DNA from 2 places in the Cobetia sp. D5 genome. Region 1 is predicted to be linked to the other one. Evidence: predicted binding sites of a transcription regulator. Region 1 holds the regulator's gene; the other holds the start of a gene.
The links. The regulator sigma-54, encoded in region 1, starts transcription at its own class of promoters, with help from an activator protein. The targets are predictions, from matches to a motif close to TGGCACNNNNNTTGCTNT.
Positions count from the first base shown of each region.

Region 2: U0O11_RS05420 (amino acid ABC transporter substrate-binding protein) is a predicted target of sigma-54. The motif match lies at 2,539-2,556, and genes of this name have one in related genera.

Region 1 is NZ_CP142020.1:810,960-816,028, reverse strand. It holds gene lptC (LPS export ABC transporter periplasmic protein LptC) at 1-229, shown strand, start outside; gene lptA (lipopolysaccharide transport periplasmic protein LptA) at 338-916, shown strand; gene lptB (LPS export ABC transporter ATP-binding protein) at 920-1,657, shown strand; gene U0O11_RS03425 (RNA polymerase factor sigma-54) at 1,891-3,339, shown strand; gene hpf (ribosome hibernation-promoting factor, HPF/YfiA family) at 4,002-4,310, shown strand; gene U0O11_RS03415 (PTS sugar transporter subunit IIA) at 4,320-4,790, shown strand; gene rapZ (RNase adapter RapZ) at 4,928-5,069, shown strand, end outside.
Region 2 is NZ_CP142020.1:1,278,766-1,283,834, forward strand. It holds gene U0O11_RS05410 (ATP-dependent zinc protease family protein) at 1-286, opposite strand, end outside; gene U0O11_RS05415 (DUF3549 family protein) at 775-1,899, opposite strand; gene U0O11_RS05420 (amino acid ABC transporter substrate-binding protein) at 2,680-3,414, shown strand; gene U0O11_RS05425 (amino acid ABC transporter permease) at 3,561-4,235, shown strand; gene U0O11_RS05430 (amino acid ABC transporter ATP-binding protein) at 4,232-4,996, shown strand.

The sequences.
Region 1 (5,069 bases):
CGTGATCACCCAGAATGGCCAGCATGTCGAAAGCGACAGCTTCAGCGCCGACCTCTCCCAGGACTCCGCCGTGCTGCAGGGCCGTGTTCGCAGCGTCCTGCAACCCGGCACAGACCAGAGCGAGGCCAGCAAGGAAGCCGAGCGCATCGACTCGGGCGCCGACAGCACCACCTCCGATGATGGGCGCGTCAACAGCACCTTCGAGGCAGCGCCTGCCAGCAGTGAATGAACCCGCCGGGCTGGCCGTCACGCCATGACCCGCGCCGCAACACCTTCTTCTCTGCCGCTCGATGGCATCATTGCTCGGGCGGCGACCCCGTCATGCCAAGGAGCCACCATGACTTCCACGACTCGCAAGCCCTTGACGGCCTGTCGCCAGACCCTCAACAGCGGTGTCATGGCGCTCTGCCTGGCACTGGGCATGTCCACCTTCGCCCCGGCCGCCATGGCGCTGGACAGCGATGCCAGCCAGCCGATCAACATCGCCGCGGACGCCCTGTCACTCGATGACAAGGCCGGTACCGCCACCTACACCGGCCAGGTGGAAATGCGCCAGGGCAGCATGAAACTCGATGCCAGCCGCGTCGATATCAGCCGCGCCGGCAGCGGCGAGATCTCGCTGGTCAAGGCCACCGGCAAGCGTGCCTACCTGGAACAGCAGCCCGCGCCCGACGAGAAACTGGTCAAGGGCTGGGCCGACACTATCCGCTACCATGCACTGGAGCGCCGCGTGGAGCTGGTCGGCAACGCGCGTCTCGAGAAAGGCGATGACACCTTCGAAGGCGGCTACGTGGAGTACTTCCTCGACAAGCGCCAGGTGAACGCCAACAACAGCAAGACGGCACAGCAGACCGAAGGCGGTCGCGTGCACATGACTCTGACGCCGCGCGGCGCCAATGCCAGCAAGGAAAACTGAGTCATGACTGCTACTCCGCGTACGCTGAGCGCTCGCCATCTGGCCAAGGCCTACAAGGGCCGCAAGGTGGTCAAGGACATCTCGCTGGAGATCCGCCAGGGCGACATCGTCGGCCTGCTGGGCCCCAACGGCGCCGGCAAGACGACCTCGTTCTACATGATCGTCGGGCTGGTGCGCGCCGATGCCGGCAACGTCTCCATCGATGACAAGGACCTCTCCGCTGCCGCCATGCATCAGCGCGCACGCGCCGGCATCGGCTATCTGCCGCAGGAGGCGTCGATCTTCCGCAAGCTGTCGGTGGCCGACAACATCATGGCGATCCTGGAGACCCGCAAGGACCTGGATCGCAATGGCCGCAAGGCACGCCTTGAAGAGTTACTCGAGGAATTCAGCATCACGCACATCCGCGCCAGCGCCGGCATGAGCCTGTCCGGCGGGGAGCGTCGTCGGGTCGAGATCGCCCGTGCACTGGCCACCGAGCCGGACTTCGTGCTGCTCGATGAGCCCTTCGCCGGCGTCGACCCCATCTCGGTGGGCGAGATCAAGAGCATCGTGCGCCAACTGCGCGATCGTGGCATCGGCGTGCTGATCACCGACCACAACGTGCGCGAGACACTCGATATCTGTGATACCGCCTATATCGTCGGCGATGGCCAGATCATCGCCCACGGTGATGCGGACTCCATCCTGGCCAACCAGCAGGTGCGCGACGTCTACCTGGGCCACGAGTTCACGCTCTAGGGTCAGCGGCTGCGCTGAGTCCACCGGAGGCGAAAGCTTCAAAAGCCGCTGCGTGATTTTATCGCGTAGCGGCTTTTTCATGTCTGACATCAGACGCATGCATGACGTCCATACCACCTTGGTGGAAACATGGCATGCAAGTTGCTTGAATATTCACGGCAACCACTTGTCAGTGCCCCGAGTCACGGTATAGCGTAGTAAGCACGTTCCTTTGCCGTGAATTGACTGACTCCATGAAACCCACCCTGCAACTCCGCCTCGGCACCTCGCTGACCATGACGCCGCAGCTCCAGCAAGCGATCCAGCTGCTGCAGCTGTCGACGCTCGACCTGCGTCAGGAGATTCAGCAAGCCCTCGAGTCCAACCCCATGTTGGAGCTCGACGAGGACTACGAGTCGCTGGATGTCGTCGAGACACAGGATTCGAGCGAGATCTCCACTGCCGACTCCTCGAGCGAGATTCCCGAGGAATACCCCCTCGACAGTGACTGGTCGGACCTCTACCAGGACCACGCCGGTAGCCTGACCAGCTCCGGCAGTGGCAGCGGGAGCGAAGAAGGGCCGGACTTCGATCGCAATACCAGTGTCGAGAGCCTGCAGGACCACCTGCGCTGGCAGCTGGCGATGACCGACCTCGATGGCCGTGAACGCCAGATGGCAGAGAGCCTGATCGATGCCGTCGACGGTGCCGGCTATCTGAGCCTGTCACTCGACGAACTGGTCGATGGCCTGCGCGGCCAGGGCCTGCCCGGCCTCAAGGCCTCCGAGCTCGAGCAGGTATTGCTGCGTCTGCAGCAGTTCGACCCGACCGGCGTCTTCGCTCGTGACCTGCGCGAATGCCTGCTGCTGCAACTGGCACTGCTGCCGGATGATCTGCCGCTGCTGGCGCAGGCGCGCCGCCTGGTACGTCAATTCCTCGAGGCACTGGGCAACGATGACCGCAAGCTGCTCAAGCGGCGCCTGAGCCTTGACGATGACGAGCTGGACCACGTCATCCGCCTGGTGCGCGCGCTCGATCCGCGTCCGGCATCCGCCTGGGGCGAGCCCGCCAGCGATTACGTGATCCCTGATCTGCTGGTGCGCCATACCCGCCACGGCTGGCAGGTCGAGCTCAACCCGGAAGCACTGCCCAAGCTGCGCATCCAGCCGGAATACGCCGCGCTGATCAAGCGTGCCGACAAGTCCGCCGACAACACCTTCCTCAAGGACAACCTGCAGGAAGCGCGCTGGCTGATGAAGAGCCTGTCATCGCGCAATGACACCCTGCTCAAGGTCGGCCGCGAGATCATGGCGCGTCAGATCGACTTCCTCGAGCAAGGCGAGGAAGGGATGAAGCCGCTGATTCTGGCCAACATCGCCGAAGTGGTCGAGATGCACGAATCGACCATCTCGCGGGTCACGACCCAGAAGTACATCCACACCCCGCGCGGCGTCTTCGAGCTCAAGTTCTTCTTCTCGAGCCAGGTCGGTGGCAGCGGCAGTGGCGACGCCCACTCAAGCACCGCCATTCGTGCCCGCATCCGCAAGCTGATCGCGGAAGAGCCGGCCCGCAAGCCTCTCTCCGACTCACGGCTGGTCGATCTGCTTGCCAGCGATGGCATCGAAGTCGCACGCCGTACCGTGGCCAAGTATCGCGAAGCGATGGGCATCCCCTCCTCCAGCGAGCGCAAGCGTCTGGCCTGACGCGTCACCTGCGGCTGCCATGCCCCCTGCTCTCACCTCTACAATGGCAGCCGCCGCCAACCTCAAGCGCTGGATTGTCCGCTCATCAGCCTCTGACTTCGCGGGCAGTGGTGCGCCTGTCGCGTGCCCTGTAATCCCGGCAACCACTCGTCAATTACCCGTCATGGCCCATGACGGCGCGCAGAATGATGGTAAAAAACCGCCTTTCCGGCAGCGTCATTTACCGTCAATCGCATGTTTTTAAAGTCACTTTTGCGCGTATTGCACCTGGATGACACCCGAAGAACCTCCCGGAACGCCGCTTGCTCCACGCAATCGAAGCGCCTGAAAGGCGACGTACATGCAGGCATTGGCGACGAAAACCCGCCTTCTTGCGCGTCTTTCACGCACCACCCACCAGACGTGCCCTTGAAGTCCACTCCGATACCCCTCACTGAGTTGAAGACAAGCACTGAGCCACGATGCAGCGCAGCGTTGATCTTTGCGCAAAGCTTGGGCATTGTCGGTACAGACGCTCACGACATCTGATGCCACTGGCAAGGGTGCGAAAACATCGCCAGACGGTGGCCGTCAAGCCTGTTGCAGAGCGTCCGATCAGGGTTTGCTCGTAGTCAAAAAGGGTTACAATTGAATGGCAACCCGCTGGATAAAGGAGCGTGTCCATGCAAGTGAATATCACCGGGCATCATGTGGAACTTACCGATCCTCTCCGCGATTACGTCAACGAGAAGCTCGCTCGCCTCGAACGGCATTACGACAACATCACCAATGTTCAGGTGACACTGTCGATCGAGAAGGAGCGCCAGCAGGCTGCCTGCACCTTGCACGCGGCAGGCGCTGACCTCCACGCCCTGGCAGAAGACCCCAACATGTACGCTGCCATCGACGCGCTCGCCGACAAGCTGGATCGCCAGCTGGTCAAACACAAGGAAAAGTCCCAGGCTCGCTCTCAGGGCACCGGGACCCGTTGACCTTCCGCCATGACACTTGATCAGATCCTTCCCCCCGAGCGCACGCTGTACGGTGTCCCCGGGGGGAGCAAGAAGCGGGTGCTTGAATTCTTCAGCACCTTCATCGCACAGAACATTCCCAGCCTGGATAGCCAGGAAGTCTTCTCGCGCCTGATCGGGCGCGAGAGACTGGGGTCGACCGGCATTGGCCACGGTGTGGCCGTGCCCCATGCACGCAGCCCGCATTGCAAGACGCCAATCGCTGCGTTTCTGAAGCTCGGTGAACCCATCGACTTCGATGCCATCGACGGAGAACCCATCGATCTGCTGTTCGTGCTGCTGGTGCCTGAGGAAGCGGATGAGACCCATCTGACGCTGCTCGGGCAGGTCGCGGAATTGCTCAATTCCCCGACCAATCGCTCGGCCCTGCGCCAGGCAGACAGCCAGCGTGCACTCTTTGAGGCATTGACCCAAGCCATCGCCGAATTACCGGCGCGCTGAATGACAGGCCCGGACATCGTCCGGGCTTTCGTCTTGCTGGCCTCCCATCGGCCGATGTACAGCGCACTGATAGCGGGCAGCCTTCTGCCCCACCCCTGCATTCTTTCGACGTTGACCTCGCCCTTGGAGAGCACTTCATGAAGATCGTGATCATCAGCGGCCGCTCCGGCTCCGGGAAATCCATCGCTCTCCAGGCGCTGGAAGACATTGGCTACTATGCCATCGACAATCTGCCCGGCATGCTGCTGGCGCCACTGGTCGATCAGCTCGAAAAGGACA
Region 2 (5,069 bases), 470 kb from region 1:
CCGTATGCGGCGGGGAGTCGCTACCGCCGGTCCGGGTGATGAAGCGAACCCACAGATCATCGTTGTGTTCGAAGACCTCGATGCTCTCGGCATGCAGCGCACTGGAATGCGCACCGGTGTCGATCTTGGCATTGAGGTGCAGCTTGAGTTCCGGCAGCTCGATCAGCTCACGCCGACCCACCACGCCCCGCGGGCGAAAGCCCAGCAGGTCATGATTCAGTGTCTTGAGATCGAGGGGCGGTGCCTTGTCGATGTGATGACGCGAAGTGTTCTTGTGATGCGACATGTTTCATCCTGAATCAGAGGGCGTGAGCGAAGCGGGCAGCGGCTCACGGCATGAAGACACCGGGCAGGCGCGGCACAGCATAATGTGCGTTGCCGGCATGGCGGGGTAAGGGCCAGGCGGGCGCGCAGCATAGTCACTTAACGTACTGACAGCAATCCTTGCTGAAGCCTCTTTTTTCGCGTCACGAATCGGGGGGTGACGGTGGCGCGGACAGCGCCCGGCAAAACCGCCCCGGGCACGCGGTGATGGCACGCTTTCATCGCCGCCGGACGCCTCGCTTGCGGGCGCTGGGCAAGTCACCCACGGCCACAGGCGCGGGTGACGTCGTGCCGGTGGCGCGTTGCCGCGCGCCCTGTTCACCGGTGCCGATCAGCCCCGATTCCATGCCTTGAGCAAGTGTCCGATCGAGTGTCTGTTCAAGTGTCCGATCAAGTGTCGTGGGTTATGCGCATGATCTCAAGCACTGTCACCTGTGGGCATGCCCGGCGTCAATGACGCGGGGCAGGATTGCCGGTATCGGCCTGGCGAGTCAGGGCGGCGAGCGCCTGACCCAGCGGGCTGTCCGCGCTTGCATTGCGCAGCGTCATCAGCACCGGCAGACGCAGACGCGGAATCAGGGCGAGGTCGCGGGCCAGGGCAGCGAAGTTGGCCTGCGGGCAGCTGGCCAGGCGGGTCAGGAAGGCCGGCAGACGTTCGGCATCTTCCAGGTGGGCGTAGCCGCGCGCGGCGATCGCGACCAGCACGTCGACATTGACGGCCTCGTCGTCGGCCAGCAGGGCATCGATCCACTCCGCCGCCGCAGGGCGTGGGCTGGCACCGGCAGCCCGCAGGCAGGCGCACAGCGTCTCCAGATCCCCCAGGTCACGTGCAGCCTGACCACGCGCGATCAGGGCGGTGAGCAGCTCGGTCTCGTATTCCTCCGGCAGCGAGCCAGCCAGCTGGGCATGGGCGGGCGGTGCCTGCTCCAGACACAGCGCGATGGCGCGCAGCGGCGTGTCCGGCAGGTCAGCCAGACGCTGCACGAAGGCGGCGGCAAGCTCGCCGGACAGCTCGCCGCGCCGTGTCAGCACGTCGGCGATGCCCTGCAGACCGAGTGACGGCCAGTCATCCAGCGGTAGCTGGGCGGTGAGATACTGCTCGGCGAGCTCGTAGTACTGGCTGGCGGGGCGGTCGCAATCGAGACTGGCACGGGCGTGCAGCATGGCGCGCAGGCTGTCGTCCGGCGTGAAGGCCAGCGGGTTGTCCTGCATCAGGTTGTCGATCTTGCCTGCCTCGGCCTGCTGGAGATCAGGCCGGCCGACGGTCAGCGCCGTCTGACCCAGCGTCGTGATCAGACGTTCGAGGAAGGCATCGCGTTGCGCGGGAGACAGACGACCTTCTTCATCCAGCGGCAGGGCCAGAAACCACACCAGCGGATCGTCGAGCCCGGCCGGACGGAACACGCATGCCAGTCGGGCCTGACCCTTGAAGGGCTGCTCCCACGGCTGCTGTTCGGTCTCGAAGGCTTCCAGTTGCTCAAGACTGAGCGGGGCCAGGGTGCGACCCAGGTGATAAAGGTGCAGCTCGGCGCCGGTACGTGTGAAGAAGTTGCTCAAGGAAGAGAGAGGAGTCATGAGGCTCACCACGGCTGTGTCTCCGCCACGCCCTGGCTGGGCGTGCGGAAGAACGGAAGAAAAGAGTCTTGTCGAGCATCATTGCCACGCATGGCATGTGTCGTTGAATGACAGCTGCCGGCGCGTGACATGTGCCTGAGCATGTCTGGAATGGCAGCGACTTTAGCGATTCACCGGCTGTCATGCCACCCGCTGGCGTGTGATGGCGGCCAGAGGGAAGAGGGCGATCTGTGACTATTATGGCCGCTCTTTCGGCCCGTGACGGCTTGACAGATGACGCGGCACCTCAAGTCTCGCTGAGCGTTTTGCAGGTTGATGATTTTTTGATCAATTTTCGTCATCCCACGGCTGGCGCGGCTTTCAGCGTGACCGAGACGGGTTATCCACAGCATCGTCCACGGATGGCGTGAATAACTGTCATCCACTTGTCGTCAGGCTGACATCTAGCGCTGCAGGTAGCCTAGACGGCGTCACTGGCCCGCCATGACAGGCATGCTAGAATCGCGCTCATTGACAGGAATGCTGTCTTATTCCCTCTGGTTATGTCCTTAAGGGATGAAATGATTGGGAATGCGGGGCAGTCCCGTTATCCTATACAACCAAATCACATATAAAAGGCTGTGCTTATACCTGTTCTGTTGGCTCGACATCCGCGTTCAGCCGAATGTCAGCGACCGTCCAGCGCCAATGGCCCAGTCTTGCGATCCACGAGGAATCCCGATGCGCCAATCACGTTCGCTCGCAGCTGTCTTCTCTTCTACCGCTCTCAAGGGCGCCGTGATGGCTGCCGCGCTGGGCGCGACCACCCTGGGCAGCCTGGCGGCACAGGCTGACACCCTCAAGGTCGGCATGTCGGGCGGCTACTTCCCGTTCACCTTCGTCAAGCAGGACAAGCTGCAGGGCTTTGAAGTGGATGTCCTCAACGCCGTCGGCGAGATCACCGGTGACGACATCGAATTCGTGACCATGAGCTTCTCCGGCCTGATCGGCTCGCTGGAAGCCGGCCGCATCGACACCGTGGCCAACCAGATCACCATCACCGATGCACGCCAGGCCAAGTTCGCCTTCACCCAGCCCTACGTCTATGACGGGGCCCAGGTGGTCAAGCGTCGCGGCAATGACGAGATCACCGGCGTCGAGTCCCTCAAGGGCCACAGCGTGGCGGTCAACCTGGGCTCCAACTACGAAGCGCTGATGAAAGAGCTGCCCTACGCCGACCAGATCGACATCAAGACCTATGAGTCCAACATCGAGCAGGACACCGCCCTGGGCCGTGTCGATGCCTTCGTGATGGACCGCGTCAGCGCAAGCCAGGTGATCCAGAAGACGCCGCTGCCGCTGGAACTGGCTGGCAAGCCGTTCTCGCGCCTGGAGAACGCACTGCCGTTCCGCAAGGACGCCGAAGGCGAGGCCAAGCGTGACGAGGTGGATGCCGCGCTGACCGAGCTCAAGGAAAATGGCCGCCTGGCCGAGATTTCCAACAAGTGGTTCGGCAACGACATCACCACGCCTTGAACATTGCCCGCTGCGCCCTGATACAAGGGCGCATGCCAGGATGTCATGTGCAAACGGGGTGACGGCTGACCGTCGCCCCGTTGTCGTCATGTCGACGGGTGTCTTTCCAGACCCTCAGCCAAGCCCCCAGCCTGTCCGGATAACGAATGGATACTCTCAATATCGATTACATGCTTGGCCTGTTGCCGGTCATGCTCAAATACCTGCCACTGACACTCAAGATGGCCTGTATCGGCATGGTGGCCGCGCTGGTAATGGCTTCGCTGTTGGCGGTAGTGCGGGTGCTCAAGGTGCCGGTGCTGAATGCGCTGACCATCGTGTTCATCTCCTTCTTCCGCGGCACGCCGCTGCTGGTGCAGTTGTTCCTGTTCTACTACGGCCTGCCGCAGGTGATGGCGTTCCTGACCCAGATCGATGGCGTCACCGCGACGATTCTCGGCCTGACGCTGCACTTCTCGGCCTACATGGCCGAATCCATCCGCGCCGCCATCGTCGGGGTCGATCGCAGCCAGACCGAAGCGGCGCTCTCGATCGGCATGACCAATGTCCAGCTGATGCGACGCATCGTGCTGCCCCAGGCGGCCCGCGTGGCGGCCCCCACGCTGATGAACTACTTCGTGGACATGATCAAGTCCACGTCGCTGGCCTTCACGCTGGGGGTGACCGAGTTGATGGGCGCGACCCAGAAGGAAGCGGCCAGCAGCTTCCTGTACTTTGAATCCTTCATCATGGTGGCCATCGTCTACTGGGTGATGGTGGAAGGGCTGTCCTTCGTGCAGCGCTGGATGGAGAAACGTCTCAACAAGGCCTATCAGCGATGATTGCAGTCAGAAACCTGGTCAAGAAATTCGGCGGGCAGGCCGTACTCGATGGCATCACTCTGGAAGTGAAGCAGGGTGAGATCATCGTCGTCATCGGCCCGTCAGGCACCGGCAAGTCCACGCTGCTGCGCTGCATCAACTTCCTCGAGCAGCCCGATGGTGGCGAGATCCAGATCGGCGAACGCAAGGTCGAGGCCACACGCGCCAGCCGTCACGACATTCTGGGTCTGCGTCGCAGCAGTGCCTTCGTGTTCCAGAACTATGCGCTGTTCGCCAACAAGACGGCGCTGGAGAACATTGCCGAGGGCCTGATCGTCGTCAACGGCTGGCCCAAGGCCAAGGCGCACCAGCGAGCGCGCGAGATTCTCGAGCGTATCGGCATGAGCGAGAAGGCGGATGCCTTCCCGGCGGCTCTGTCAGGCGGTCAGCAGCAGCGTATCGGCATCGGGCGCGCCATGGCCGCCCAGGCCGAGGTGATCCTGTTCGATGAGCCGACCTCGGCACTGGACCCGGAATGGGTCGATGAGGTGCTGGAGCTGATGAAGCAGCTGGCGGTCGAGCGCCAGACCATGATCGTGGTCACCCACGAGATGCAGTTCGCGCGGGAAGTCGCCGACCGCGTCATCTTCATGGAAGGCGGGCGTATCGTCGAACAGGGGCCGCCGAGTCAGCTGTTCAGTGCGCCGAAGGATGACCGCACGCGCGCCTTCCTGCGCAAGGTGCTGGATGAAGTGCCGCCGCAGTGCGCCGAGGGAATCTGATGTTGCCCGGTTGAGGTTAATGCCCCTCAGGCTACCTGAGATAACGCCTCGGGCAGCATCTGCGACAGACACA